Regions from separate parts of the Paenibacillus sp. FSL H7-0714 genome, predicted to be linked through region 2. Evidence: predicted binding sites of a transcription regulator. Region 2 holds the regulator's gene; each other region holds the start of a gene.
The links. The regulator Rex, encoded in region 2, represses fermentation and respiration genes when NADH is low (regulators of the CRP and FNR family bind a similar motif). The targets are predictions, from matches to a motif close to TTGTGAAATATTTCACAA.
Positions count from the first base shown of each region.

Region 1: the regulator Rex is predicted to act here: its motif matches at 2,440-2,457, upstream of NST34_RS02040 (flavocytochrome c).
Region 3: the regulator Rex is predicted to act here: its motif matches at 5,919-5,936, upstream of NST34_RS30280 (formate/nitrite transporter family protein).
Region 4: the regulator Rex is predicted to act here: its motif matches at 3,087-3,104, upstream of pflB (formate C-acetyltransferase).

Region 1 covers NZ_JBBOPT010000001.1:454,367-462,074, forward strand. Annotated here, with positions in the region: gene NST34_RS02025 (YncE family protein) at 1-373, opposite strand, end outside; gene NST34_RS02030 (nucleotidyltransferase domain-containing protein) at 557-1,441, shown strand; gene NST34_RS02035 (WecB/TagA/CpsF family glycosyltransferase) at 1,520-2,269, shown strand; gene NST34_RS02040 (flavocytochrome c) at 2,473-4,023, shown strand; gene NST34_RS02045 (ABC transporter ATP-binding protein) at 4,138-4,980, opposite strand; gene NST34_RS02050 (ABC transporter permease) at 4,997-5,758, opposite strand; gene NST34_RS02055 (thiamine-binding protein) at 5,755-6,048, opposite strand; gene NST34_RS02060 (ABC transporter substrate-binding protein) at 6,128-7,177, opposite strand; TPP riboswitch at 7,338-7,448, opposite strand; gene NST34_RS02065 (hypothetical protein) at 7,598-7,708, opposite strand, start outside.
Region 2 covers NZ_JBBOPT010000001.1:4,947,779-4,955,486, reverse strand. Annotated here, with positions in the region: gene dinG (ATP-dependent DNA helicase DinG) at 1-1,431, shown strand, start outside; gene NST34_RS22120 (redox-sensing transcriptional repressor Rex) at 1,563-2,216, shown strand; gene NST34_RS22115 (amidohydrolase) at 2,203-3,504, shown strand; gene NST34_RS22110 (cell wall elongation regulator TseB-like domain-containing protein) at 3,674-4,192, shown strand; gene NST34_RS22105 (hypothetical protein) at 4,600-5,142, shown strand; gene NST34_RS22100 (AAA family ATPase) at 5,135-6,637, shown strand; gene NST34_RS22095 (3-hydroxyacyl-CoA dehydrogenase family protein) at 6,771-7,643, shown strand; gene NST34_RS22090 (acetate/propionate family kinase) at 7,640-7,708, shown strand, end outside.
Region 3 covers NZ_JBBOPT010000001.1:6,716,875-6,724,582, reverse strand. Annotated here, with positions in the region: gene NST34_RS30305 (DEAD/DEAH box helicase) at 1-489, shown strand, start outside; gene NST34_RS30300 (M15 family metallopeptidase) at 691-1,554, shown strand; gene NST34_RS30295 (glutathione peroxidase) at 1,703-2,179, shown strand; gene NST34_RS30290 (formate--tetrahydrofolate ligase) at 2,430-4,064, shown strand; gene NST34_RS30285 (FAD-dependent oxidoreductase) at 4,401-5,765, shown strand; gene NST34_RS30280 (formate/nitrite transporter family protein) at 6,041-6,868, shown strand; gene NST34_RS30275 (MFS transporter) at 7,302-7,708, shown strand, end outside.
Region 4 covers NZ_JBBOPT010000001.1:5,209,909-5,217,616, forward strand. Annotated here, with positions in the region: gene pflA (pyruvate formate-lyase-activating protein) at 1-517, opposite strand, end outside; gene pflB (formate C-acetyltransferase) at 735-2,996, opposite strand; gene adhE (bifunctional acetaldehyde-CoA/alcohol dehydrogenase) at 3,250-5,871, opposite strand; gene NST34_RS23375 (ABC transporter substrate-binding protein) at 6,272-7,708, opposite strand, start outside.

The DNA of each region.
Region 1 (7,708 bases), 4.5 Mb from region 2:
CGAATATAATTCCTGCTATGCTAGTTACATAAATCAAATTTTTTCGAACATTTACTCCGATATTATCAGGCATGCGGCCCACTTTCACAGTCTTTATCGCCTGGTTTGTCCGCCCGTTAATAACAGAAACCGTATCGTCACGAAAATTTGTTACATAGATTCGGTTAGTTTGGGGGTTAATCCCAAGCTGTGTTGGCAGTCTTCCAACATTGATGCGTGCGATAATTCGATTCGTTATGCCATCGAGTACCCCGATAGTTCCAGCCTCAGTGTCTGGGTTAACAAAGTATACCCTATTTGTGCTGACATTTACTTCGATATCTCCGATCGGTCCGGCAGAGCGGACTGTAGCAATCACTTTTGGCTGCGCCATGCTTATACCCCTTTTCAAGTAAATAGATACTTCATTATATTTAGGCTTAGGCAAAAGGGTACTACATATATCGTTGCAAGATGTATCTTCGGAGTGTAGAATAATATTCCCGAATCTACATTTGAGATTAAATGTAAGCGCTATATTAATAGTGGGGTTGAGATCGATTGGAGGCTAATGGATATGATGATGAAATCAGTATTGTCGGATATTTTACTAACACCTGATAAGTTGCTACTTCATCGCGAATTACTAGAGGAGATTGGAAAGTTCATTACGCAAGAGATCCTGAATCATCCGTTATTGCAAGAAGATCGTCAGAGGGTAAGCATTATCCTAGATGGATCGACCGCACTCGGGGTGGTAGATGGGCAGTCGGATGTAGATATAATCATTATTTGTGAGGATGAGTCTTACAACAGTATTAATCATCGGTTCGAGGAAAAAGGGCTGATTCCGGAGCACAGTAGTTTTTTTATGGATTTAAGGCTTCCGAGTGGGAAGACAGGGCATTATACACTCCATAAAATATCTGATATCAAAGAAGCTTTAATGAGCGGGGATATGGAATGGCTGTGGAATGCATCAGTGTCCTATATTTACTACGATCTGCTGGATCTGAAGTCACTTTTCCATTCCTATGTTCCACTCCAACCTGAAGTACTAATGAAAATTCGTAAGAATTCATACATACAGCTAAGAAGCTATGCCAGAAGTCTAGATAATCCTGTAGTTCGTGGCGACGCCTTTCCAATCTTGTTCTTAGCGGTTTCCCTTTATAAAGAGGCTTTACGCTGTGCAATCACTATTGAAGGTTATCCGTATCCCTATGACAAATGGCTTGTTCCCGTAGCGCAGCAAACGGTCGTAGGTCGAAAGATTTTGGAGTGTGCAGGCGATTTTTGGAGTTATCTTAGAGAGGATGAATCCTTTGCTCCCATGTACCAGGAGGACAATAATTTTGTCAAAATGGAAAAACAATTTCGAAAGATACTTTTGGAGGAATTCCGCCTGCGGGGGATCGATGAACCTTGGTTAATAGAGTGGTGGAAGTTTTTGGATGAATAAACGGAGTAATGACGCTGACTATCCTTCTTGATTACGGTAAGGTATACTGGAATGAACTTTTCAGTAAGAGGTGATTAAATGGCTGGGACAGTCTCTATATTAGGCGTTCCTTTTTCAAAACTAACACTAAACGAGACAACACTTCATCTAACAAAACATATTCAATCCGGAGAACCGAAGCTATTTCATTTGATTACGGCGAACCCGGAAATTACGATAACAAGCCAATCGGATGAGCTGCTTCGAACCATACTCCATGAGGCAGATTTGATTACTCCTGATGGGATTGGCATTGTGCTGGCATCGAGAAGAAAAGGTGACCCTATAGCTGAACGAGTTACGGGGTATGAACTACTTCTTGAGCTGCTCGCACAAGGGAATAAGCTGGGCTGGAGCTTTTATTTCTTAGGCACGGATGAGCATACCAGCTGTAAAGCGGTCGAAAAGATTACAGAGCTATATCCGAATGTGAAAATTGCCGGAAGACATAATGGTTTTCTTGCTAAAGAAGAGGAACCGGCCATTGTGGCAGAGATTCAGCACGCACAGCCAGATTTCCTGATTGTCGCGATGGGGGCTCCATACTCTGACAAGTGGGTTTATAAGCATAAACAGGCGCTTTCTCAGGTTAAGGTTGTGTTTGGCGTGGGGGGAAGCTTGGATGTTATAGCGGGAAAAGTGACTCCAGCCCCTGCGATATGGAAGAAGCTCAATTTGGAGTGGCTGCATCGACTCTTATTCGCACCTGTGGCCAAAGGACAAAAGTCGCGCTGGCGCAGGCAAGCAGTTCTTCCTAAATTCGTGTATCGAGCTATGATTAGGAAATAAGGCAGATGGCCGCCCTGGAAAGGGTGGCTTTTTTTGAGTAGTAAGCTGAGGAAATATTGAAATTAAGAATTTTTATGAAAATTTAAATGAAAATATTCATGGAAATGTAACAGTAACCATAACTAATTACATAAAAAACTTCCCAAAACAGCATCTTTGCGTTATCATTAATGTGAAAACATTCACAAAGGGGCGTTATAAAGATGAAGAAGACAACAAGTACTGCTCTCATTCTCATTCTCTCTGTCATGCTCGTAATCGCAGGCTGCGGTAACAGTAATAGCAACAGCGCAGGTAATAGTAATGGCAACGAGAACAAAAGTAAGGTAAATGAGACGGCCAAAAATGATAAAGCTGAAGCCGTATCAGGTGCATCAGAAGCTAGTTACACACCACTGGATCAATTAAAAGATAATTATGATATCGTTATTGTTGGTGCTGGTGGTGCAGGAATGTCTGCTGCACTGGAAGCTAAGGCCAAAGGCTTGAACCCTGTTATTTTAGAAAAAATGCCGGTTGCAGGTGGGAATACAAGTAAATCCTCCTCAGGAATGAACGCTTCCCAAACGAAATTTCAAAAAGAGCAAAGCATTGAAGATAGCAATGATAAGTTTTATGAAGAGACACTAAAGGGCGGCCATGACACGAACGATAAAGAGATGCTTCGTTTCTTCGTTGACAATTCCGCAAGTGCAATCGATTGGTTGGATTCGATCGGAATCAAGCTGAACAATATTACGATCACAGGCGGCATGAGCGAAAAACGCACCCACCGTCCAGAAGACGGCTCTGCGGTAGGCCAATACCTTGTCAAAGGATTGGTTAGAAACGTACAAGAAAAAGAAATTCCACTGTTTGTGAACGCGGATGTTAAAGAAATTACTCAAAAAGACGGTAAGGCTAACGGCGTCAAAGTACTCTTTAACCAAGCTGATGAAAAAACCATTACAGCGAAGGCAGTTGTTGTAACAACAGGTGGTTTTGGATCCAACATGGATATGATATCAAAAGTTAGACCTGATCTGGAAGGATACGTAACGACTAACCAAATCGGCAGTACCGGCGACGGCATCAAGATGATTGAGGCACTTGGCGGAACCACCGTTGATATGGATCAAATCCAGGTTCACCCAACAGTTCAACAAGAAAAATCTTATCTGATCGGGGAAGCTGTACGCGGCGAAGGTTCTATCCTCGTGAATAGCGAAGGCACACGGTTCGTAAACGAATTGACTACACGTGATAAAGTTACCGAAGCGATCAATGCACTTCCTGAAAAAGCGGCAACGCTTGTCTTTGATTCCGGCGTCAAATCACGCGTGAAAGCAATTGAACAATATGACAAAATGGGCTTCGTGATCCAAGCGGATACCATCGAAGCATTGGCGAAAGAAATCGGTGTTCCAGCCGATAAGCTAAAAGCGACACTTGATACTTGGAACAGCGCGGTAAAGAACAAGAACGATGCTGAATTCGGCAGAACAACAGGGATGGACAACGATTTATCCGCGGGTCCTTACTACGCTATTAAGATCGCCCCAGGGATTCATTACACCATGGGCGGTGTGAAGATCAATACGAACACAGAAGTATTAAATAAAGACGGCGCTGCTATTCCTGGCCTGTATGCGGCTGGTGAAGTTACAGGTGGATTGCACGGTCAAAACCGGATCGGTGGTAACTCTGTAGCTGAAATCATTATTTTCGGCCGTCAAGCAGGGATTAAATCTGCTGAGTTTGTACAAGCACAATAAGATTTAACTGCTATTCTGGTTAAAACAAAAGAACCGCTTGGGCTAATTGAAGCCCGGGCGGTTCTTTGTTTAATCTCTCGTTTAAAGTGAGTGGAGTGACCTCTATTCAAAAAGCTACTTCTCGCTTTTAGCTTGTTCTTCTCGCATCCACTGTGACAGCTGGCGTTTGAGTTTAAGGAATTCCGGGGAATCCGTAATCTCATCGCGGCGTGGCCGTGGAAATGGCACATCAACAGTATGTAGGATGGAGCCGGGGCGACCCGAGAATACATAAATACGATTCGAGAGCAGCAACGCTTCTTCGATGTTATGGGTAATGAATAGCACGGAGCGGCGATTCTCCTCCCACAGCTCCAGCAGCCAGCGCTGCATTTCACTGCGAGTTAGTGCATCCAATGCGCTGAAAGGTTCATCGAGCAGCATCAACTCTTGCGGAGCCAGCAATGCTCTGAGAAAAGCAGCACGCTGCTGCATCCCACCAGACAGCATATGCGGATAAGCCTGTTCGAATCCATTCAAGCCAACCTTGGCGAGCCACTGGCGCGCTTCTTCACGAGCTCCATCCTGCAGAGCGCCTTTAATTTCCCCGGCTAGAAGTACATTATCTTCAATCGTTCGCCAAGGAAAAAGCGCAGGCTGCTGCGGCATATAACTGATTTCACCACGTTGACCCGTAACGGCTCTGCCGTTCATGCGGATCGTTCCTGCATCGGGCTTCACTAGTCCGCCGATCATATGGAATAAGGTGCTTTTTCCGCAGCCGGAAGGACCGACGATCGAAACGAACTCTTGCTGCTCTACCTTAAGAGAGACGTTGTTAAGCACGTTCGTCTCGCGGCGACGATGGGTGAAGGACTTGGAGATGCCGCTTACTTCAAGAGCAGGTGGTGCAGTATGAGCTTCAGGAGAGCTTATGTTTTCAGTTGTTCTTTGCTCTATTTGCGTCACTTGAGACATACAGGCATCTTCCTTTCTATGAGTTACGGCGCGGTTTCCAGCGAACTAACCATTTTTCGAGCAAGGCGATAATCGCAAAAAGCACAAGACTAAGGAGCACAATAATAACAATAGCGACAAACATCCGATCCGTACGGTAAGCCGATTTTTGCAGGAGCATATAATAGCCAATCCCTTTATCCGCGCCAATCCACTCAGCGACCACGGCTCCCATAACCGCATAAGTAGCAGATATTTTCACACCGGAAAATAGTGCAGGGATAGAAGACGGAAGCTCCAGCTTGGTGAAGATTTGCCACTTGCTTGCGCCAGCCATTTTCATATAATTCATCATGACCTGATCACTTTGAGACAAGCCGCCCATTGCAGCGACAGCTACCGGGAAGAAGCATACCAGTGTAATCAGCACGATTTTGGGCAAAAGACCGAAGCCAAACCAGATGATAAGCAGTGGTCCGAGTGCGATAGAGGGAACATTTTGACTCAGAATAATGAGTGGATAAAAAGCCCGTCTAGCCCAAGGTAAAAGATGCAAAAGTAGAGCGACGATCAAGCCTACACCTGTACCAATAGGAAAACCGATTAATGTGAGTCGGAGCGTAGCCATCGTATGAGCCCAGAGACCTGAGGCATTACTGGTGGATTCGCGAGCAATATCAGCAGGACTCGGCAGAATCCAGGATTCGATATGGAATAGAGAAACAGATAACTGCCATACGGTTAAAAAGAAGACGACCGCCACAAGGGGCGGCCATATTAGCTTCCAGGTCGATCTCACGGCCGATATTTCTCCGTCAATTTATCCATGCTGATTCCGTTAGGATTATGAGCGATTTTGATTTGGGAGATCACGCTTGGACTACCTGCTTCGATCAGCGCCTCCTGCATTTGACGTACAACCTCCAGGAGCTCGCTCAGTTCACCTTCCATAGTAGTTTCCAGTGGATTCACCTGATGTTTAACGCCGGATTTTTGAATAACTTCAATCGCTTTATCTACGTATGGGATGGAGTCCTCATTGTTTGGAGTCTTAGGAATTACTTGAATGCTTAATAATGTATTAGCCACAATAATCAATCCTCTCAAATTGTATAGGTAGTTCAAAAAGCCAACTTTGATAACGAAGTAATTCATTTATAATTGTTATTTACTCCGCCGGTAAAAAATCATTCGTGAATGCACTAGCTGCATCCAGCGGTTTGTCCAGCAGCTTCAAATCATACATCCAGTCGCCGTAATTCTGCCAGACCTCGGTTTTTTGCTCTCCCCAGCGTGGGGCGTCGTCCTTATATTTCGGGCTAAGCCATTTTTGGCTAGCTAGGACAAGCTCGGCATCAAGGTCAGGCACAGCCTTGGATAATGTAGCGGCAGCCTCTTCTGGATGATCAATCGCATATTGATAACCCTTCGATGTGGCTTTCAGGAAAGCCTTCACCAAATCTGGATTCTCAGAAATCTGCTTCTCACTCGTGGTCAGCACAGGGGTGTAATAATCGAGCTGAGGCGCATAATCCTTCAAGTAGAGCATATCCAGAGGCTCACCACGCAGTTCGGCTTCAATACCGGTCCAAGCGTAGAAGATCCAAGCGAAATCAATGTCACGTTTGACTGCAGTAAAATAGTCAGCTTCACCAATACTGATTAGCTTCACCTTTTTCACATCGCCACCAACAGGGTCCATGATCGCCTTCATGGCTGCTTCCTCAGCGGGAGAGCCCCAACCTCCGTAAGTTTTACCCTCAAAATCTTTTGGTGATTTAATCTTGCGATCCACTGGAGCGGCGAATCCCGAAGTATTATGCTGAATAATGGCTGCAATCGAGACAAGGGGAACGCCTTGTAGACGAGCTAGAGTCAATCCTTCCTGAGCGCTGATTCCAAAAGCAGCTTCGCCAGAGGTAACCATAGTATCAGAACCCGCTGCGCCAGGTTGAACGATTTCTACATCCAGACCTTCTTCCGCGTAATAACCAAGATCCTTGGCTACGTATAGACCGGTGTGGTTCGTATTCGGTGTCCAATCCAGTGCAACCTTAACTTTGGTAAGCTCTTTTGGAGCATTTGATCCGGTCGCTGCATTCGATTCCGCAGCATTTCCTTTGTTTCCGGCTGTATTCCCATTGTTGCTGCCGCATCCGGCAATCGCAAGAATGAGCATACAGGTGAGGCCAAGCATAAGTACTTTTTTGACTTGCATGTCTTCTTCTCTCCTTTAAGGTTGCCAGATCCCGTCATCCAACATGAACCATAAAGTGTAGTATGTACATTTCTTCTACATCTTTTGTGATCTACACAAAAAAAGCGCCCCGAGTGATCGGGACGCTGGCTTGGCGCAAGGTTAGTAAAGGTCACAGGGACCAAAACCAATTGGCGATTCCTACGCTGGCATTATCCAGATCAGGTATAAGGGTCAGTATCTTGTGGGATACAATCTCAGCCGGCCAATTCCAGCACCCCTGGTTCTATGAAGTTAACGGGTATTTCTCGCTTAAACGCTAATCGTCTTTATAAGGACGCTGAAGGCGTTTATGCTTGCATACGGTGTATTATAGACGGCTGTTCTCGGAATGTCTAGTAGCACGCTCCTAAATTTTTCAAATCTCTCCGTCCGTTTTCATTAATCCAGATCTTTATGTTTCTTGCGATGACGCCGCTTAAGCTCAGTAACCAGAGCACCTAGCGTAAGGACAACACTGATCATTATCCCGCTCATAATCACGAAAAGAGC
Region 2 (7,708 bases):
GCTGGCAAGCATTTAGGCATGCATATGAAGCATTTCACGGTGGCACATACATTATCGCGTCTTTATAAGGATAGTCGAAATGGCCAACTTCCTACACTTCGCCAAATGCTTCAGTCATCAGGCAGTGAGGAAGCTTCTGAATGGAGCGGAGTGATCGATAGAATCTATCCGGACCTGCTTACCGTAAAAGAAACCTGGGATCTGCTTAGTGATAAACTATTCAGCCTCTTGCCGGAACGTAGCGATGCAGCGGCGGGAGAAGCCGGCCAGTTAGTCATGCGGCTACTTCCTACCCGTAAACCGAAAGATTGGGATGAATTGGTTGCTTTAGAGAATACTATGAATCTGACATTAAGCGAAATTATCCGTAAAGGTGATAAAATGCTTAATGAGATGCGAGATCAAGAAGGTCAATCTTCCTCAGATAGTCTAGTTACCGATATTAGCGGCTTATTTAAGGATTTAGCTTCGATACGTGAGCAAGTACGGTTTTTTATGGGATTAAATGATGAGAATGTAGTATATTGGCTGGAGGCGAATGGAAATTATCGCAGTAAATCGCTACAGCTGTATGCCGTTCCTGTTGATGTTAGTACTCAGCTTAAGGAGCTGTTTTTCGACAAGAAGAAAAGTATCGTGCTAACTTCGGCGACACTCTCTGTGGATAAATCTTTCCAGTTTATGATTGATAATCTCGGACTTAATGAAGCTGCGGAAGAGGGGCGTCTGATGACGTCACTCCTGCCTTCTCCCTTTAAGTATCGGGAGCAGGCGCTGTTAGTTATTCCGCGGGATTTCCCTAGTGTGAAGGGGAGTGTAGGCGATGCCCGATTTGTCGATACACTCGTACAGTCACTAGCAGAAGCAGCTATTACAACACGTGGGCGGATGCTTGTCCTGTTTACTTCTTACAAGATGCTACGCCAGGTTTACGATCCTCTGAAAGAGGCTCTAGCCTCACAAGAGATCACGGTGCTAGGTCAAGGCGTGGAGGGGGGCAGCCGTAGCAAGCTGATCCGCCGTTTTCAGGACAGTGCAGCTTCTGTACTGTTAGGAACAAGCAGCTTTTGGGAGGGTGTAGATATTCCAGGTGAAGCATTAACATGCTTGGCCATCGTGAGGCTCCCATTTCAACCGCCAAACCACCCCCTAGCGGAAGCGAAGTCTGAGTTATTACAAGCCCAGAAAAAGAATCCGTTCATGAAGTTGTCTGTTCCTCAGGCGGTTATTCGCTTCAAGCAAGGATTTGGGAGGCTGGTACGGACAGCGCAAGATCGGGGTATTGTTATTGTGTATGACACAAGGGTGATCGAATCTCACTATGGGAAGTATTTCCTCTATTCGTTGCCTGGCCCGAAAATGGAGCATATGCTTACGGATCAAATGGTTCCTCGTATAGCGGAGTGGTTGGAAGACGGAGGCGTTTCTTGAAAAGAACGTCATCGATCTTATTAATCACTCTACAAGGAAGGGCGGTATAAGAATACCGCTCTTCCTTGAGACGAGGTGCAGATATTTCGATAGGATTTGAACAGAATATCACTTAAATTAGGAGGTAAATTATGAAATCGGATAAAATATCAGAAGCCGTTGTTCGCAGACTTCCTGTGTACTTGCGTTTCTTGAATGATCTCCAGAAACGTGAAATATTAACCGTTTCCTCACAAGAACTAGGACAAAAACTTGATTTAAATCCTGCTCAAATTCGTAAAGATTTAGCTTATTTTGGAGACTTTGGTAGAAAAGGTATCGGGTATGACGTAACTTATCTTATTGAAAAAATCCGTCATATTCTGAAGCTGGATCAACAATTGAATGTGGCTTTAGTAGGTGCTGGTAACCTTGGACATGCATTATCTAATTACAATGCTTATCTGAAAGATACTATGAAGATTACCGCTATATTTGACTCCTATGCACCTAAGGTAGGGCGGAAAATCAACTCTCTTACCGTTCAACCGATGGAGGAGCTTGGTCAGACGGTTCGTGAGCAAGGTATTCGAATTGGGATAATTACTGTGCCTGATTCAGAAGCGCAGAATGTAGCAGATATTCTCATTGAGTCTGGCATTGAGGCGATTTTGAATTTTGCACCAGTGATTCTAAAAACACCATCGAATATCCGTGTTCATGCTGCCGATTTTACAACGGATTTGCAAAGCCTTGCTTATTATTTGAAAGACGGAAAGGAAGAAAGCGGAAATGAAGAGCAGTAAAACGATTATTAAGGGCGGGCGTTTTCTTATTCCGGGAACGGATGAGCCGGTTCTGAGCGGATATATGACTATTGAAGATGATTTGATCACTTACATAGGAAAAGAAGAACCTTTAATGGAAGATGATGTGCAAGTTGTTGATGGCAGTCGTCTGCTGTTTATGCCAGGTCTGGTAAACACACATGGCCATGCCGCAATGTCATTGCTTCGTGGTTATGGAGATGATTTAGCACTTCAGGTGTGGCTTCAAGAGAAGATGTGGCCGATGGAAGCGAAATTCACTGGAGAAGATGTATACTGGGGAACCTCCTTGTCGGTACTGGAAATGCTAAAAGGTGGTACTACAACCTTCTTGGATATGTATGATCATATGGATCGAGTAGCAGAGGTAGTCGAATTATCAGGCATCCGTTCCGTACTGATGAGAGGCGTAATCGGATTATGCCCAGAGGAAGTACAAAATCACAAGCTTGCGGAAGCGATTTCTTTTGCACGAAATTGGCATGGTAAGGCTGATGGTAGAATTACGACGATGATCTCGCCACACGCCCCATATACTTGCCCACCGGACTTCTTTGTTAAGTTTGTACAAGCGGCACATGATTTGGATTTACCGATGCATACCCATATGTCCGAGACCAAACGCGAAGTGGAGCAGAATGTGGTGGATTACGGACTTCGGCCTGTAGCGCATTTAGAGAAGCTTGGAATGTTCACACGTCCGTCTATTGTTGCACATGGCGTTCATTTGAATGATGAAGAGATCGAGATACTGGCTCGTCATGATGTAGGCGTGTCTCATAACCCAGGAAGTAATCTGAAACTGGCTAGTGGAGTGGCTCGGGTTACGGATCTTCTAAAGGCTGGTGTGAAGGTGTCACTGGGTACAGATGGTGCGGCAAGCAATAATAACCTGGATATGTTTGAAGAGATGCGTCTTGCAGCCCTCATCCATAAAGGTGTAAGTGGTGATCCGACGGCTGTCCCAGCTCCGGAAGCGCTGCGTATAGCTACAGAGTATGGCGCAAAGTCTATCTTTTTAAATGATGTGGGTAGACTCGCTGTTGGCATGAAAGCGGACTTTATCGCGATTGATATAGACCAGCCGCATTTGCTACCACACACAGATCTGTTGTCTCATGCTGTATACTCTGCCAGCGCCAAGGACGTTGAGCATGTATGGGTGAATGGTAAACAGGTTGTAAAACATGGAGAATGTGTAACGCTAGATGAGGAAGCAATCCGTCGTAAGGCGCAAGAATCATTTGATGGACTGCTTAAACGATAGTCTAAGATCATAACGAATAACTGAAAGGCTGTGACTTTCTGCGATTGCAAAGTTACAGCCTTTTGTGTTTCTGATAATTAGATCATTGAATTGGATATGAAACTTTGGATAAACACACAGGTGTGTTATATAATCAAAAAAGATATATTACTAGAAAGGGAGCTGTACCTTGAAGAAAAGGAAAAAATGGATCCTCCTGGGGTCAGTTCTGATTCTGCTCCTTCTGTTCGGACTTATCCAGTTCTATGCTTATATTATGAAAGATCAATGGAACGAGCGAGATATCGCTAAGGATGTCGCTAAAACCAGTGCTGGTCTGACAGAGGTAACCAAAGCGCAGAAATCCGTGTGGGATGATAATGCGGTGTACTGGGTCTTAACAGGGAAGAATGAAGCCGGGACCGAGTTGATGGTTTGGGTACGTTTTACTGTAGACGGGAAGTTTGCTGAAGGAACCGACGCAGTATATGCTGAAGAACTAAGTAAAGGGACCTCTGAAGCGAAAATGCGTAGCCTTATAAAAGCCGATCTTCCGGACATCAGCATTGAGCGGTTGTTGCCAGGAGTATATAACGGGGAGTATGCTTGGCAGCTTTTTTATAAACAAAGCGGTCGATATTATTATCAATTTTATCGGTTCTCAGATGGGGCTCGAATGGGTGAAGGTTACAGTTTACCTAGCCGCTAAATTAAACAAAAGCATTATAGGAGAAACAAGCGGACCATTTATGGTTCGCTTGTTTTTAAAATGACATATTATTTGATATACTATAAGTACACGAATTGTGATATACTATAAGAGTAGTTTTTATGTATTGGTATTTAAAGATTCATACGAAAAAAGGTCTGTTAGTTAAGAGTAACAGCCCTTTTTTTGTCGAATTAAATCAATAAATTTAATAAAATGGAAAGAATTAAAAAATAAAATTTTAAATATCTTCACACTTTTTTTCAATATAGTATATACACCTGTGATATACTACTGTTTGTAATTAGAACAGTGTTAGTAGAACGTCAGGCTCTGATGAGCTCTTAGCAGCTATGACTTTGGATCATTCTGTTTACATTTTTTCATCTTTGAGAGGAGGACGTTTCTTGAAATTACGTCTTGTACCTGTACTGATAACGTCTCTACTGTCGGCTATGCTATTATTCGGAGGATTCTTTTTATATCGTCAGTTTGCTTTACAGGAACCGCTCCAAAAGATTGTAACCGGATTTGAGGGAGTAAATACTTCACATATTAGTATTAACCGCGATGAGGTCACTTTGAAACTTGATTTGCAGCCGGGCACGAATTTACGTGATCTAGTATCGTATGTATCCAAAGAAGGAAAATCAGTGATTGAAGGACGTAAACTTAAACTCGATGTGGAGCAAAATTCAAGTGAACTATTGGATGATTACTGGGATAAAGCGATGTTCTCTGTAGCTGAAGCCATGGAGAGCCGTAAATATACGATTATACCTACAGAACTTGATAGATTGAAACAGCAAAATACGGAATTTAAAGATGTGATAGCATCTACTGATATCGACGACAACAATGTGTACGTAAGCTTGAGTAATGGAAAAGAAAGCAAATTTATTATTTTGCCGCGAAAACCTGCGACCTTGGGGGTATGGAATAATGCCTAAGTACCTTAAAGAAATTTTACTCGGATTTATTCCTGTGCTGTTTATTTTCATGGCTTTTTTAGGTATTAATATATTCCCGATTGTTATAGCAGCTGGAATGCTTACTGCATTACTTATAATTGCTCATTTGCGTGGCGGGCTTACGGTGAACGCTGGTGCGGGGAAGAAACGCCAGAAGGAAGGGCCTTCAAAGCTCACTTTTGAAGAAATTGGTGGGCAAGACAATGCGAAGCAAGAGCTTCGTGAGGCACTCGATTTTTTGATCCGGCACGAGGAGATTAGTAAATTTGGGATTCGTCCTTTGAAAGGGATTCTGCTCACTGGCCCTCCAGGAACAGGTAAGACCCTTATGGCCAGAGCAGCAGCGCATTATACAAACTCCGTATTCGTAGCTGCATCAGGTAGTGAATTTGTAGAAATGTATGTTGGTGTCGGGGCTGGTCGGATCCGCGATTTGTTCAAGGATGCTCGTAACCGTGCTGTTAAGGAGAACAAACAAAGTGCCATTATTTTTATTGATGAAATTGACGTAATTGGCGGTAAGCGCGAAGGCGGTCAGCAACGTGAATATGATCAGACCTTAAATCAGCTATTGACCGAGATGGATGGTATTTATAATAACGAAACTCCGCGTATTTTGCTGGTAGCTGCAACAAACCGGAAAGAAATGCTTGATTCAGCATTGTTACGTCCTGGACGCTTCGACCGTCATATTCAAGTGGACATGCCTGACAAAAAGGGCCGCAAATCGATTCTCGAATTGCATGCGAAGAATAAGCCACTTCATACAGAGGTGAGTCTCGACAAAATCGCTGAAGAAGCCTATGGCTTTTCCGGTGCTCAGCTTGAAAGTGTCATGAATGAGGCTGCGATTTATATGATGCGTGAGGACTTGACGAAAGTTGAGCAGCGGCATCTGTCGATGGCGATTGACAAGGTAATGATGGGTGAAAAAACGGATAGAGAAACAAATCATGAAGAGAAAAAGAGAGTCGCCATTCATGAATTGGGACATGCCATCATGGCAGAGCTCCTTCGTCCCGGAAGCGTTAGTCAGGTTACGCTGACTCCGCGTGGGCAAGCCCTTGGTTATGTGCGACATAATCCTCAGCAAGAGCAGTATTTGTACACCAAAGATTATCTCGAAGATCAGATTATGATTGCACTTGGTGGAGCAGCTGCTGAAGAAATGTATTATGGTGGACGAAGCACAGGTTCACGCGGTGATTTCGATCAGGCGCTGAATATTGTGGAAACGATGATGAAGTCAGGTTTAACTTCGCTGGGTATCGCTAAGCTGGAAATGGTTACCACTGAAGAGCTTATGAAGGAAAATAGTAAGATATTGGATGAACTGATGACACGCACTCGTGAGCACCTTGAAAAGCAACGAAATGTATTTGATTACTCTCTTGACATTTTAATGAAGGAAGAAGTACTCTCTGGAGAGCAATTTCGATGTCAATTTCGTGACAGCGTCCTTTTACCAGCATAAATATTTATGCTGGTTATTTTTTTTTACTTTTCAGGCATGCTAAGATATCATTATATGTCGGGCTTTATAAATTTTTGCGACAGACAAGGTACAATACAAAAGTATAGATACCTGAAAGGATGGAGACTTTTTTATGAATTTCAAAAAAATAGGTGTCATCGGCGGTGGCACAATGGGACAAGGTATTGCTGAAATGTTAGCAGCCAAAGGCCTGGATGTATTACTAGTGGAGAAAACCGCGGAGAAACTGGACTACTCTTACGAAATGATCGAGACAAGTCTAGATAAGCAACTGGAGAAATGGGCGATCACTCAAGCTGAGAAGAAGCTGATTCTTAGCCGCATTCAAAAAGTGACACATTTCGCGGAGCTCAGCTCTTGTGACATGGTTATCGAAACCATTGTTGAGGATTTGGAAGAAAAGAAAAAGATTTTGAATCAATTGGATCAAGTATGCCCGAACCACATTATTCTTGCCAGCAATACATCAACACTTAGCTTGACTGAACTTGCAAGTTCTACGATGTATCCGGAACGCGTGATCGGAATGCATTTCATATATCCTGTAGCTAAAGTGGATCTTGTAGAAATCGTACGTGGTCTGAAAACTTCAGATGCTACTTTTGAAGATACAAAATCCTTTGTTGATGAGATTGTTGAGAAAAAAGGTGTAATGATTTATGAATCCCCAGGATTTGTAACATCACGCCTCATTTGCTTGTTTATCAATGAAGCTATGCATGTGCTGCAAGAAGGCGTTGCCTCCGCACAGGATATTGACGATGCTATGCGTATTGGTTATCAATTCCAATATGGACCGCTTGAAATGGCTGACAGATTTGGCCTGGATTCGGTACTTGCGGCACTCGAAAATATGTTCCGTGAATACGGAGAACTGAAATACCGTCCTTCTACAATTCTTAAGAAGATGGTACGTGCAGGACAACTGGGTATGAAATCAGGAGAAGGCTTCTTCAAGTACGACAAGGATGGTGACCGTGTATGAATATTTTAGTTATTAACTCAGGTAGTTCTTCTTTGAAATATCAGCTGTATAACATGACCGATGAA
Region 3 (7,708 bases), 1.8 Mb from region 2:
GCAGAAGGTCGCCGCGGTGGTCGTTCTGATGCGGCGGCTGGCAAGCGTGGCGGCAGCGGCTTTGACGCTGCTGCACCTAAGGGCGGCGGCAAGGCTGCCGGCGTAGTACGAGTAGGCGGCGGCTATGGCGCCTTCGCCTCCAGAGGCGATGCGCCAGCTAGCGGCAACGCAGCAGCGCCTAGCAGCACCGGTTCGCGCGGTGCGAACCGGAAGGGCGGCCCAAGCACTGGCTACAGCGAGAACGTAGCCAGAGGTGCAGACGGCGGCGCTTACGTTGGCGGCACACCACGAGGCGGCTTAGGCAGCGGCTACGGTACGGGCCCGTCTAGAGGCGGCGGCAAAGGTGGTAAAGGTAGCAAAGGCGGCTATAGCGGTGCCAAGGGTGGCGCTGGTAAAGGCGGCCGCAACAGCGGAAATACGGGTTCCTCACGGGGTGGACGCGGCAGCTCCGGCGGCTTTAAAAGCGGCGGCAGAGGCACATCCAGATAATGTGAGTGGAATTTCATAACTAAAACTTGTTACCATAGGGAAGTTAGCGGACAAGCTAACTCCCTATGGTAACTTTATTTTGTAGGCACAATTATCCGAGCGATATTTGTCTAAAAAAGGATCTTAGTGTAACATTTTTGAAGGAAAGCTTGTCTAATAGATAAATAGAGTGTTTCGACTTCGAGGAGGAAGATCTTGCAGATGTCTAAAAAATTGAAAATAATAATCTTGTTAATTGTCGTTATTGCTGTTGGGTGGGGGATTGGGAAATATACGACGCCTTCTCCTTCTGCTTCAGATAGTAGCGGTTCCAATATAAATGTGCAGGATGATCTTCAAGCTAAGCCTGGTGAGGATGGTGATAGCACCGAAGAGGGTATAACAGACCCAGTGGTAGCTAATCCAACTAATATAACGGATCCCTCTGATCCGTCCGAACCGGATAGTAACGGCAAGGGAAATAGCACTGATGATTCTTTTAAAGAGCCTGACAGCATAGCTGTGATGGTGAATAAGGAGTATGGACTGCCGGAGAACTATAAGCCAACGGATCTAGTCTACCCGGAAGTGCGTTTTACATTTAAAGAGAAAATCGAGAAGCGTATGATGCGTAAGGAAGCTGCCGAAGCGTTAGAGAAACTGTTCGCAGGCGCAGAGGAAGACGGGATTTACTTGGCTGGCGTTTCGGCCTACCGTTCTAAGGAAACCCAAACAAGGCTGTTCAATCGTTATGTTGAGAAAGACGGAGAAGAACTGGCTCGTACTTACAGTGCCGTGCCTGGCTATAGCGAGCATCAGACAGGGCTTGCTATCGATGTCTCAGGAAGTGACGGGAAATGTGCTGCGGAGAGCTGTTTTGGTGGAACGAAGGAAGCGGAGTGGCTAGCGCAGCATGCAACCGAATATGGTTATATCATCCGCTTTCCAGAAGGAAAGCAGGACATTACAGGATATAAGTATGAGCCTTGGCATATCCGTTATGTGGGCAAGGATATAGCTACTTATATTGCGGATAAAGGGATTACGCTGGAAGAATATTATGATGTCGTACCAGTATCCAAATAACAAAGTGATAGAGAGCAGGCCTAAGAAATACATAGGGCTGCTTTTTTTTATCTTAGTGTTTACAGAAAGTGTCGATAAGTTGCAATCTGTTACAATTCGGGTAAGATACGTAGTGTAGTCTAAGTACATGGAAGGAAGGGGAATTAGGATGTCGATCTACAATTTTTCCGGCGTTACGCCTTCGGGTAAAGAAGTGTCATTTACAGAGTATGAAGGTAAGGTAGTGCTGATTGCCAATACGGCTAGTAAATGCGGACTTACACCGCAGTATGGGGATCTCCAGAAGCTATATGAGCAGTATAGGGATCAGGGACTTGTAGTATTAGGATTCCCCTGCAACCAATTTGCGGGTCAGGAGCCGGGTACAAGTGAAGAGGCAGAAGAATTCTGTCAGATTAATTATGGCGTTACCTTTCCTGTGTTTGCCAAAGTGGATGTGAATGGACCGGATGCCAGCCCTCTTTTCAATTATTTAAAAGAGCAGCAGCCGGGTACTGGCGACAGCAGTGATATCAGCTGGAATTTCACGAAGTTTCTTATTGATCGTGGCGGTAATGTAGTAGCTCGTGTGGAGCCAAAGGAATCGCCAGAAACGATGTCAGAACAGATTGAGTCCTTACTGTAGATCATTTAGGGACTGATGAATTGTTATTTTACAAGTATCCTTTCGACCTCGGTCTTTGGCCGAGCCTCGACGGGATTTTCTTTTTTTACATAGGAATATAGAATAGGCGCCTTAAATTTTGTTGTGATAAATTATACTTGACGCTTTACAGAGACCATGTATTCTTTGAAGAGAATGTAATGCCCATGCAAAATATGCATAAAGCGTGGAATACAGCAGGATAATAACGGCAGGAGGGTTCAATACAAGCATGAAGTTAATTACAGAGGTAGCAGCACAAGCGGGAATTGACGAAGAGCATCTGGAACTATACGGAAAATATAAAAGTAAACTTTCACCGTCCTTATGGGAAGACATGAAGAACAAACCAGATGGTAAGCTGGTATTGGTCACTGCGGTGAATCCAACCCCTGCTGGCGAAGGGAAGACCTTAACAACCATTGGGCTGGCACAGGCATTGAACGCAGCAGGAGTAAAGACCGTGGCTGCCTTGCGCGAACCATCCCTCGGACCATGCTTAGGCATGAAAGGCGGTGCCACGGGCGGCGGCAAGTCACAGATCATTCCGGCAGATGAGATTAATTTGCACTTTACGGGTGATATTCATGCGGTGACTTCTGCACATAATTTATTGTCTGCGATGATTGATAATCATATCTTCCAAGGTAATGAGCTGGGTCTTGATCCGCAGCGTATCGTTTGGAAACGCGTGATGGATATGAATGATCGCAGTCTGCGGAATATAGTGACAGGGCTCGGAGATGGAAATGGAGCCGTGCGGGAAAGTGGGTTTCAGATTACAACAGCTTCTGAGATTATGGCTGTATTATGCCTATGCGATAATCTGAGTGATCTCAAAAAGCGTCTGAACCGTATTTTGATTGGGTATGACCAAGAGGGACAGCCTATAACGGCCGAGCAAATAGGAGCAGTTGAAGCGATGACAGCGCTGCTGAAGGAAGCAGTCAAGCCTAATCTGGTGCAGACCTTGGAGGGCACTCCTGTTATTGTACACGGTGGTCCATTTGCGAATATCGCCCATGGCTGCAGTAGTGTTATCGGTACTCGTTATGCACTCAAGCTGGGGGATGTTGTTGTTACGGAAGCAGGCTTCGGAGCGGATCTTGGTGCAGAGAAATTCATGGATATCAAATGCCGGCAAGCGGGTCTAACCCCTTCAGCGGCAGTGCTTGTCGTGACGGTGAAATCCTTGAAATATAACGGTGGTGTACCTAAGAATGAGCTCCAAACGGAGAACCGGTCGGCGCTGCGCTCTGGATTGTCTAATTTGGAGCGTCATGTAGAGAATCTCGGCAAATTTGGGGTGCCTGTTCTTGTTGCCATCAATCATTTTGAAGGCGATAGCCCAGAAGAGATTAATGACGTTGTGGAGGCTTGTCGCCGATTGAACGTTCCTGCGGCAATATCCAAGGTATGGGCAGAAGGTAGTGCGGGCGGACAAGAGTTGGCTTCGGAATTAAAGAAACTTCTGGATCATAGCGACACTGAACGTTTTGCTCCTTTGTATGAGAATGAACTCGACATCTCTTCCAAAATCACCAAGATTGTTCGCGAAATTTACCGTGGTGCGGAGGTTAACTTTTCCCCTGCGGCCAAACGCAGCCTAGCGGTGATTGAGCGTCTTGGGTTAAATAATCTTCAAGTATGTATGGCGAAGACTCCTTATTCCTTCTCAGATCAGCCTAGATTGCTTGGCGCTCCAGAAGGTTTCATGGTAGGTATCCGTGATATTACCCTTTCGCTCGGTGCAGGGTTTGCTGTAGTGATTACGGGCAATATCGTTACGATGCCAGGTCTACCGGCTAAGCCAGCTGCTGAGGCACTATGGATGGATGAGGATGGCGTGATTCACGGTTTGGTGTAGATACAGTTTATGATCAGGCTTTTCCCTGTTGGTGTAGGGGAAAGCCTTTTTTGCGCGTAATAAGAAAGTATATCCTGAGGGGGCAGAACATAATGTCCTACGCCCATGGCAAAGCTAACGAGGTCGCAATCGGCAGCAGTGACGGAAAATGCTTAAAATTGTGAACAATCTGAGAATATAGGCGAAAAGACTTGTAATGTGATAAATATCACAATATAATCAGTTTATAAAGTGAAATAAATCACAATTAATCCATCGGTGATCAGATATCTAATTTGGTCAGTCAAGCAATTCGAATATATAACCAGGTTGTCCATTTGAAGGAGGAAGAAAATAATGAAAGTAGCTGTCATTGGATGTACCCATGCCGGAACTGCCGCAATTGTAAATACTGCCAAGCTTCACCCGGAAGCCGAGATTACGGTGTATGAGCGTAATGATAATATTTCTTTCTTATCTTGTGGAATTGCTTTATACGTAGGTGGAGTGGTCAAGGACCCACACGGGCTGTTCTATTCTTCCCCTGAGAAGCTTGCTGAGCTTGGTGTAAAGACCAACATGCGTCATGAAGTGACCGTTGTGGATACGAAGTCCAAAACATTGCGTGTTCGCAATTTGGTAACCGGACAGGAGTTTGACGATACCTACGATAAGCTGATTATGACTACGGGATCATGGCCGATTGTACCGAAGCTCGAAGGGATTGAGCTGGAAGGCGTCTTGCTTTGCAAGAACTATGATCATTCCAATACCATTATAGAAAAAGCTAAACAAGCGAATAAAATCACAGTCGTAGGCGCTGGATATATCGGCGTTGAGTTGGTGGAAGCCTTCCAAATGAACGGAAAGCAAGTTACGCTGATTGATGGTGAAGATCGTATTTTGAATAAATATTTGGACCCAGAGTTTACTGCGCCGATCGAACAATCCTTTAAGGATCATGGTATTAAATTAGCGCTGAATGAGAAGGTAAGTTCTTTTGCTGGTGAAGGTGGCAAAGTTACCAAGGTTATCACAAGCGAAGGGGAGCATGAAGCGGATCTTGTAATTCTCTGCATCGGCTTCCGTCCGAATACTGAGCTGTTAAAAGGTCAAGTGGATATGCTGCCAAATGGCGCAATTCTGGTCAATGATTATATGCAGACTAGTTGCCCAGATGTGTATGCCGCTGGTGACAGCTGCGCGATTCATTACAACCCTACGGGTAAGCACGCTTATATTCCACTGGCAACCAATGCCGTACGGATGGGCACTTTGGTCGCACGTAACTTAGTGAAAGAGACGATTCCTTATATGGGTACTCAAGGGACTTCGGGCATTAAGATTTATGAAGATAATATCGCTGCTACCGGTCTTACTGAAGAAGGGGCTAAGGCTGAAGGAATGGACGTAGAAACTACCATGATTATTGACAACTACCGTCCAGAATTTATGCCAACCTTCGAGCAGGTGCAATTAAAAGTGGTATTTGATCGCGCCACACGCCGCATTCTCGGAGCACAAATCTTGTCCAAGACGGATTTGACGCAATCGATTAACACAGTATCTGTATGTATTCAAAATAAAATGACAATCGATCAGCTTGCCTTTATCGATTTCTTCTTCCAACCTCATTACAACAAGCCTTGGAACTTCCTGAATACAGTAGGACTCGAATCGCTACCGGCATCAGTACCAAGCAAAGAGGCAGTAACCGTATAATTTAATTGCATGTGAACAATAAAGTTGGGTAAACCGGAGCCATATATGGCTCCGGTTTTTTGTGATTGATACTGGTACTATTTACCTTTAAAATAATATGGAGCCTATTCTTACAATTGTAATTATGGATGCGCTTCGTTAAATTTGACATGTCAGTGAAAAGTTTCACTTAGTTTTTCATTAAGTGATAATTATCACGTTAATGTGTTTTATGACACGCTACAATGGTCGTAAAGGAACAAATTTTAAGTAAATAGATGAAGGGGATAGGAATCATGGCTTATAATAAACCGCAGCAGATTGCCGCAGTCACGGTCGAGAACGGTATAAAAAAGGCGCACAATCCTTTAAGCACCGTACTAATTCTGGGCTTTCTGGGAGGAGCGTTTATCGCGCTCGGATTTTTACTGGATATTCGCGTCATTGCTGGCGCACCACATGAATGGGGATCCATCGCTAACTTTATTGGGGCAGCTGTCTTCCCTGTCGGATTGATTCTAGTACTGCTTGCAGGGGGAGAACTGCTGACAGGCAATATGATGGCTGTGCCACTTGCTTTTATGGCGAAGAAGATATCCTTCTGGGAAGTGGTTAAGAATCTCGTATTGATTACCCTGAGCAATCTAGCGGGAGCTTTGTTTGTAGCTTACTTTTTCGGTCACGTGGTTGGTTTAACCTCTGACGGTGTGTATTTGGAAAAATTAGTGGAGATGGCAGGACATAAGCTTGAGGCAGACTTCTTGCCGGCATTTGTTTCCGGTATCGGTTGTAACTGGCTCGTAGCTTTAGCGGTATGGCTCTCCTATGGAGCAGATAACTTCAGTGGCAAAATCCTCGGCATCTGGTTCCCAACAATGGCTTTTGTAGCTATCGGCTTCCAGCACGTTGTAGCCAACATGTTCTTAATTCCGGCAGCTATTTTTGAAGGTTATTTTTCATGGGGAGAGTACTTCAACAATTTTGTTCCGGTATGGCTAGGAAACTTGACGGGCGGTGCGATCTTTGTTGCGGCAGCTTATTGGATGGCTTACCTGCGCAAAGAGCCTGCATCTATTCAGTCCGTGGACAGCATGTCCGGCAGCGGTGTAAAAAAACACGCCTAAACCTATCTTATAAAGCACTCCTTAGAATAGTTGAGGGGTGCTTTTTGCTGTATAGACAAATAAAATCCGCCGTGATGTATCCGAACTCGGGGGAACGAATTCGGATGCACAGCGAATTTTAAAAGGGGGAGTGTTTCTAGGCTCTATTACCCTGACTCTGTAATAACGAAACACTTCATTATTGTTTAGTCTACTTTACGGACGACAGCGGCAACTATAAAATATAAATAGATAGTAGAAATAGGGAGGAATGCGGACGTGAAAGGTGCTACTTTTTTCTCAGCTACGGTAGAAGTTAGTCCTAAATAAGAGGTAAAGTATACTGAGACTTTATCACGATAGCACGTCAATGCGTCTGCTTGCCCTGAACCCTGTTTTGGGATAATACTGGATGGAATAATGACACATATATTACAGGGGATGTACACTACTTATGAAGTTTTTACAGAATTATCCTAAAGAAGTTAAGATATTTTTAATTGCTAGTCTTATTAATGCAACGGGTAGTGCACTGATGTGGCCATTGGTTACAATGTATGTTTTTGATGAGCTTGGACGCAGCATGTCGGATGCTGGATTAGTGATTCTTATTCAATCAGTTGGAGGAATTGTGGGTCAACTACTCGGGGGCTCACTCTATCATAAGGTAGGCGTTAACCGGCTGATTGTTGGAGCGCTGGGCATGAATGCACTTGCTCTGTTCACTTTGCCGGCAGCAAGTAACAACTGGACGTTATTTATGGTCGCGATGGGACTGGTAGGGCTCTTTAATTCACTGTCCTTACCTGCGATTCAGGCATTTATCGGCTTTCGTTTTACGAAGCAGCGCGGAGAGCTGTT
Region 4 (7,708 bases), 260 kb from region 2:
GAATGCCTGGAACATATACATGTCTAATCCACATCTTACGGTTATGATCTGACAGCCAACGTGCAAGCTTCAAGGTCCGATCATTAGATTTACCAGTTAACTTAATGTGTGCTTCTTCATCAATATGCTTCAAGTCAAGCATCACCAAGTCCGTAACATCCAATAAGTCATTAATCTTGTCACCTTCGTTGTAACCATTACTATCTAGTGTAGTGTGCAAATTCCAACGCTTCTTAACTTCCGTAAATAACTGCTTTACAAATTGTGCCTGCAAAGTAGGTTCTCCACCGGATACAGTCAGTCCGCCTCCGGAAGAACGATAGTAGTTCAAATAAGGCTCGATCTCGGAAAGCACTTCTTCGAGACTCATTTCTTTGCCTTCATCTAAAGCCCAAGTATCAGGGTTATGACAATATTGGCATTTCAACAAGCAGCCCTGCATGAATAAGACAAAACGAATACCAGGCCCGTCAACGGTCCCAAAGGTTTCCAAAGAGTGTATGCGACCTTTAATCATAGGATGTCATCCTTTCGCCACGACAGACTAACAGTCCCTCTTTCACGAAGAAGCTCCCTGTCCTTGAGACTGTCATTCTCCTTAATCGCGGCTGTGAAATTTAAAATTTTAACCATTCTCAAACAAGATATTACCGCCCTTGAGACAAGGGCGGTATCTTCCTTGCAACTATTTCAATGTAGAATTTAAATCAAAGATCTTTATAAATAGGAACGAATTACATCGAACCATGGAACGTACGGTTAATTACGTCCATTTGCTGTTCGCGAGTCAGCTTGATGAAGTTAACTGCATAACCGGATACGCGGATAGTCAATTGTGGATAGTTCTCTGGGTGATCCATAGCGTCCATCAGCTGTTCACGGTTAAATACGTTAACGTTCAAATGCTGAGCGTTATTATGGAAGTATCCGTCCATCATGTGTACCAGGTTAGACTTACAGGATTCATCGTCTTTACCTAGTGCCTTAGGTACGATAGAGAACGTATTGGAGATACCATCTTGTGCATCGGAGTAAGGCAGTTTGGCTACAGAGTTCAGTGAAGCCAGAGCACCTTTCTTGTCGCGTCCGTGCATTGGGTTAGCACCTGGTGCGAATGGTTCGCCTTTTTTACGTCCGTCAGGTGTTGTACCTGTCTTCTTACCGTACACTACATTCGAAGTAATGGTCAATACCGATTGAGTTGGCACAGCATCACGATAAGTTTTGTTTTTACGGATCATTGTCATGAAGGTTTCAACCAATTCTACTGCGATGCTGTCTACAGCATCGTCATTATTACCGTAGCAAGGGAATTCGCCTTCGGTTTCGAAGTCAATTGCAATACCTTGTTCGTTACGGATCGGTTTAACCTTCGCGTATTTAATAGCACTCAGCGAGTCAGCTGCAACGGACAGACCAGCGATACCGCAAGCCATCGTACGCAGAATGTCGCGATCATGCAGTGCCATTTCGATACGTTCGTAAGAATATTTGTCATGCATATAGTGAATGATGTTCAAAGTGTTAACGTAAGTCTTAGCCAACCACTCCATCATCGGTTTGAAGCGTTTCATTACTTCGTCATAATCCAGATATTCAGAAGTGATCGCTGGGAATTCCGGTCCAACTTGTGCTCCGGATTTTTCGTCTTTACCACCATTAATAGCATACAGCAAAGCTTTTGCCAGGTTGGCACGAGCGCCGAAGAACTGCATTTGTTTACCGATACGCATTGGAGATACGCAGCAAGCAATAGCATAATCGTCACCCCAGTATGGACGCATTAGATCGTCATTTTCATACTGAATTGCACTAGTTTCGATGGAAACCTTAGCACAATATTTCTTGAAGCCTTCAGGCAATCTCTCGGACCACAGAACAGTTAAGTTTGGTTCCGGAGCTGGACCCAAGTTGTACAGGGTGTTCAGGAAACGGAAGCTGTTCTTGGTAACACGAGTGGTTCCATCTTCAGCCATACCACCGATGGATTCAGTTACCCAAGTAGGGTCGCCGGAGAACAGATCATTATAGTCAGGTGTACGCAAGAATTTCACGATACGCAGTTTCATTACGAAATGATCGACAATTTCTTGTACTTGTTCTTCAGTCAAAGTACCTTCTTCAATATCGCGTTCTGCATAGATGTCTAGGAAGGAAGAAACACGTCCCAGGGACATCGCCGCACCATTTTGTTCTTTAACTGCTGCCAGATATCCAAAGTATACCCATTGAGTAGCTTCCTTGAAGTTCGTCGCTGGTTTGGAAATATCCATACCGTGAGCTGCTGCCATTTCTTTCAATTCGCCCAGTGCACGAATTTGCTCAGACAGCTCTTCACGCAAACGAATTACTTCTTCTGTCATGGAATCAACTTCAAGCTCAGCTAGTTGTTGCTTTTTGTCTTTAATCAAGAAATCAATACCGTACAGAGCAATGCGGCGGTAATCGCCGATAATACGTCCACGGCCGTAAGCATCAGGAAGACCTGTGATAACGCCGGATTTACGTACTGCTCTCATGTCTGGTGTATATGCATCAAATACGCCTTGGTTATGCGTTTTGCGAATGTTCGTGAACATGTCGACGATGTTTTGTGGAAGCTCGAAGCCATAAGCCTTCGTAGCATCGACCATCATCTTGATCCCGCCGAATGGCTGAATGGAACGTCTGAAAGGAGCGTCAGTCTGTACGCCTACGATTTGTTCCTTGTCCTTGTCAATGTAGCCTGGAGCGTGTGAAGTGATTGTGGAGACAGTATCTAGGGAAACATCCCATACGCCGCCTCTTTCTCTTTCTTCCTTGCTCAGTTGAGAAATAATCTTCCATAGTTCAGTTGTGTTACTAGTAGGACCTACGAGGAACTCTTCGTTACCTTCATAAGGCTTAATGTTACTAGCAATAAAGTTGTTAACGTCAACTTTCTTGGACCATTTACCTTTTGTAAAACTTCTCCAACCGGATTTCACTTCATTTACTTCTTTTTCAATCACCGACATGCTAAATCCCTCCATCTATATTTATTATATTTGTAGAGATCGCGGGCTTGAAGGTTGATCCCGTGTCTCGTGATCCCCAAAAAGATGTGGTTGTTCCAAATTTCACAATCAACATTTCATATGTGGGACCGTTGTTTATATAAACATTCTAGTTTATTTTCTATAAAAACACTGTGACAAATATCACCTTTCGAGTGATATTTGTCACCTTTATCTAAGTCCACAACTATCCTATTCTCTATTTAACCACTTATTAATTATCAAATCTTCCGTAGAACGCATTACGGTATACATCAGCAAGCTCAGATACCAGTGGCAGCTTAGGATTGGCAGTTGTACATTGATCTTCAAACGCACGGTCAGCCAAGTAATCTACGCGGGATTCGAAGTCCTTAGGATCAAAGCCCAGTTGTTGGAACGATTCTTCGATGCCCAATTTTTTATTCATATCGCGAATAGCATTGATCAGGCTAGTTACACCTTCTTCAGTTGTGCGAGCTGGCAATCCCAGAATACGGGCAATTTCAGCATAACGCTCATCAGCTACGAAGTGCGAATATTTAGGGAACGAAGCGAACTTCGTAGGTTTTTTAGCATTGTAGCGGATAACGTGTGGCATAAGGATCGCGTTAGTACGACCATGAGCAGTGTGGTACTGTCCGCCCCATTTATGCGCCAAACTGTGGTTAATACCCAAGAATGCATTGGCAAAGGCCATACCAGCAAGTGTTGATGCGTTATGCATTTTCTCACGTGCTACTCTGTCGCCTTCCAGCGCTGATTTTTCAAGGTATTGGAATACCAGTTGAATCGCTTTAATAGCTAGACCATCAGTATAGTCACTCGCCATAACAGATACATAAGCTTCGATAGCATGTGTCAATACGTCCATACCTGTATCAGCAACTGCAGTTTTTGGCAAGCTGTATACGAACTCTGGATCAATGATAGCCACATCTGGAGTTAACTCGTAGTCAGCCAAAGGATATTTGGTGTGCTGTTCAGTTGTTTTATCGGTAATAACTGCGAAAGATGTTACTTCCGAACCTGTACCCGAAGTAGTTGGAATCGCTACAAACTTAGCTTTGTTACCAAGTTTAGGGAATTTGTATACCCGTTTACGGATATCCATGAATTTTTGTTTCAGACCATTAAAGTCTGCGTCTGGATGTTCATAGAATAACCACATTCCTTTTGCAGCATCCATTGGGGAACCGCCGCCAAGTGCGATAATGCAGTCCGGTTGGAATCTGTTCATCATTGCAGTACCTTTTTCAACTGTAGTTGTCGATGGATCTGGTTCAACTTCAGAGAACACTTCGATAGCTACAGGAGTTTGACGTTGACGCAGGTAATGTTCAACTCTTTCAACATATCCAAGCTTAACCATCATTGGGTCAGTGATAATTGCGACACGTGTGATATCAGGCATTTTGGTCAGGTACTGAGTAGCGCCTTTTTCGAAATAGATCTTGTCAGGTACTTTAAACCATTGCATATTCACGGTACGACGATTCACCCTTTTCACGTTGATCAAATTGATTGCTGTAACGTTTTGCGACACGGAGTTACGACCATAAGATCCACAACCCAGAGTCAACGAAGGGATATTAGTGTTATAGATATCGCCGATCGCACCATGTGTGGAAGGCGAGTTAACGAGAATACGTCCTGTTTGCAGACGGTTAGAGAACTTCATGATTACTTCTTCGTTGTTGGAGTGGATAGCCGAGCTATGTCCCATACCACCAAATTCAACAATTTGAGCTGCGCGTTCGATACCTTGATCTGCATTTTTAACTTTGTAGCAAGCAAGAACCGGGCTTAATTTTTCAGCGGAAAGTGGATATTTAGTGCCTACACCTTCAAGTTCTGCTACCAGAATCTTTGTGCCGGCAGGGACTTGAATGCCACACATTTCAGCAATTTTCACTGCGGATTGACCTACGATTGCTGGGTTAACCGCACATTTATCTACATTCATTGCTCCACTAGTCAGTTTGGCAGCTTCTTCTTTATTCACAAAGTAGCATCCATTAGCAATCATTTTCTTCTTCACTTGATCGAAGATTGGTTCTTCGATAATAACAGCTTGCTCGGAAGCACAGATCATACCATTATCAAATGTTTTAGAAAGAATGATGTCCGTTACGGCTTGATCAATATCCGCGCTCTTTTCAATGAAAGCAGGTACGTTACCAGGGCCTACGCCAAGTGCTGGTTTACCACAGCTGTAAGCTGCTTTTACCATTGCAGAACCACCAGTTGCCAAGATAAGAGCAACGTCTGGGTTGTTCATCAATGCGTTTGTCTTGTCCATTGTTGGCATTTCAATCCATTGGATACAGTTCTCAGGAGCGCCAGCTTTCACGGCAGCATCATGAAGAATTTTTGCAGCAGCTGCACTACACTCTTGCGCAGATGGGTGGAAACCGAATATAATAGGGTTCCGTGTCTTAATCGAAATCAACGCTTTAAACATCGTGGTGGATGTAGGGTTGGTTACCGGTGTGATACCCATAACAATTCCGACGGGTTCAGCAATTTTTTGGAAGCTATCATAAGCGTTGTCTTCAATAACGCCTACTGTTTTATCGTATTTAATTCCGTGCCAGATATATTCAGTTGAGAAGATGTTCTTCGTAATTTTGTCTTCGTATACGCCGCGTCCAGTTTCTTCTACGGCCAATTTTGCGAGGTACATATGTTTGTCGAGTCCAGCCAACGCCATTGCATGAACGATTGTGTCAACTTGCTCTTGGTCTAGCGCCATGAACGCCTCATGCGCTTTTTTTGCTTTATCCACTAAATTCTGAATATACTCTTCAGCGGTAACTTGTTTAACTTGGGCGGCGACTTCGTTCTTAACTGCCATCTCCCTCGTCCTCCTGTCAATTTTTAGTTGTTTTTCTCTACACATTTATCTTATCACATGATTTCCACCTTGTATAGTGAAATCTTTCACAAAGTATAAAGTTTTTTTGATTTGTTTTCAAAGCGCTTTCATTCGATCATATTATAGTCTTTTTACCATATTATGTGTTATAAAACCCTTTAAATCTTAGAATTATACTTTAATAAGCAAAATTTTAGCTCCTTTTTATTCCATATATCTAAAATCAGTACACAAAAATGTATTCTCTTCATCACAGTCAATTACGATTTTTCTACACCGCCATAATTTCCAATTGATTATCACTAATTCTGAAGATTTATAAATTTATAAATCTTCACAACAAAAAAACGACCCCAAAGGGGCCGGTTTTTGCATTAAACTATTCCGCTTTAATCGTATCAAAGAATTTCTCTTGCACTGTTTTAGCTGCTGCTTCTAACTGGCTCTTGGAATCCGTTCCTTTTTTGGAGAACAGCTCTTGAATAACATTGGACATGGTTGCGTAATAGTCCTGTGTGTTGTATTGAGCTTCAGGTTTACCATCCAAAAGTCCCATAATGTCAGGGCTATATTGGTATACATTTGTGTACTTGTCATAAACCGCTTTGGTCTTCTTACCAAACTCAGAATCAGCTGAGTAGTAGTCTAAGAGCGGCGGGATAAAATATTTGCCATCGGTTGTACGTTGTTGAAGAATTGCATCCAGTGCTTCCAAACCTTTGTCAGAGAAATAATCAAAAGTAATGTAGCGGAATGCCATTTCTTGTTCATCTGGCGTAGCATTTGGATTAATTACTAGATAGTCACCACCAAGTACCCCTGTGTGCTTTCCGCCTTTTTCCATAGCTGGCATAGGATACGTAAGCACATCCTCAGGTTTCAGTCCACCTTGGTTCAACGCTTGCTCGATAACGCCATCAGATCCGGCCATTACCATTGCTGTACGACTTTGTTGGAACGCACCTACAGCATCCCCCCAACCAAGTGCCCAGTCCTGAGGAATCGCGTTAGCTTCCCATCTAAGTTTCTTGTAGAAATCCAGTGCTTTAATGCCAGCATCGGAATTAAATGTAGCTATAACCTTACCGCCTTCAATCTTTTGAATCTCTCCGCCAGCTTCAAACAGGAAGTTGGTCCAGTTCCAACCTGCTTCGTTCCCCTTACCCATTGGAGCAATACCGGAAATTCCTTTTTTGGCATCAGCTACACCTTTAGCCGTATTCAGCATATCATCCCAAGTCCAATCCATAGGCGGAATGGCTACGCCTTTTTCATCCAGCATTTTTTTGTTGATCATAGTGGTTGTTACATAACCTTTTTGTGTTACTCCGAAAACTTTGCCGTCGATGATAAATTGATTTTGAAGCACTGTGTTAATTTGATCTTTAAATTCATATTTGTTCCATAAATCTGTGATGTCAGCAACCCAGCCCTTTTCAACCAGGAATTTAGCTTCTGTAGCAAAAGTATTAAAGAAGGTTGGTGCTTCATTCGCAGCCATCTTAATTCCGATTTCACTTACATTGTACTGCCAGTCGTCTTTAACGATTTCTACGTTCGGATATACCTCTTGGAAACGTTTGATTTTGTCGTCTTCCTGTGCTCTTATTTCAGTTAAGTCAGGTGTTGGATAGTGAATCTTGATCGTCACTTTTCTTTGAGTAATGTCATCCACTGGTGCATCTGTAGCGGTTGCTGTATTATCCGTTACCGCATTTGTTGGCGCAGCAGATGCTTCCCCGCCTTTGTTCCCCGCTGTGTTTCCGTTATTGTTGCCGCTGCAAGCAGATAGCAACGATCCGGCTACAAGTACGCT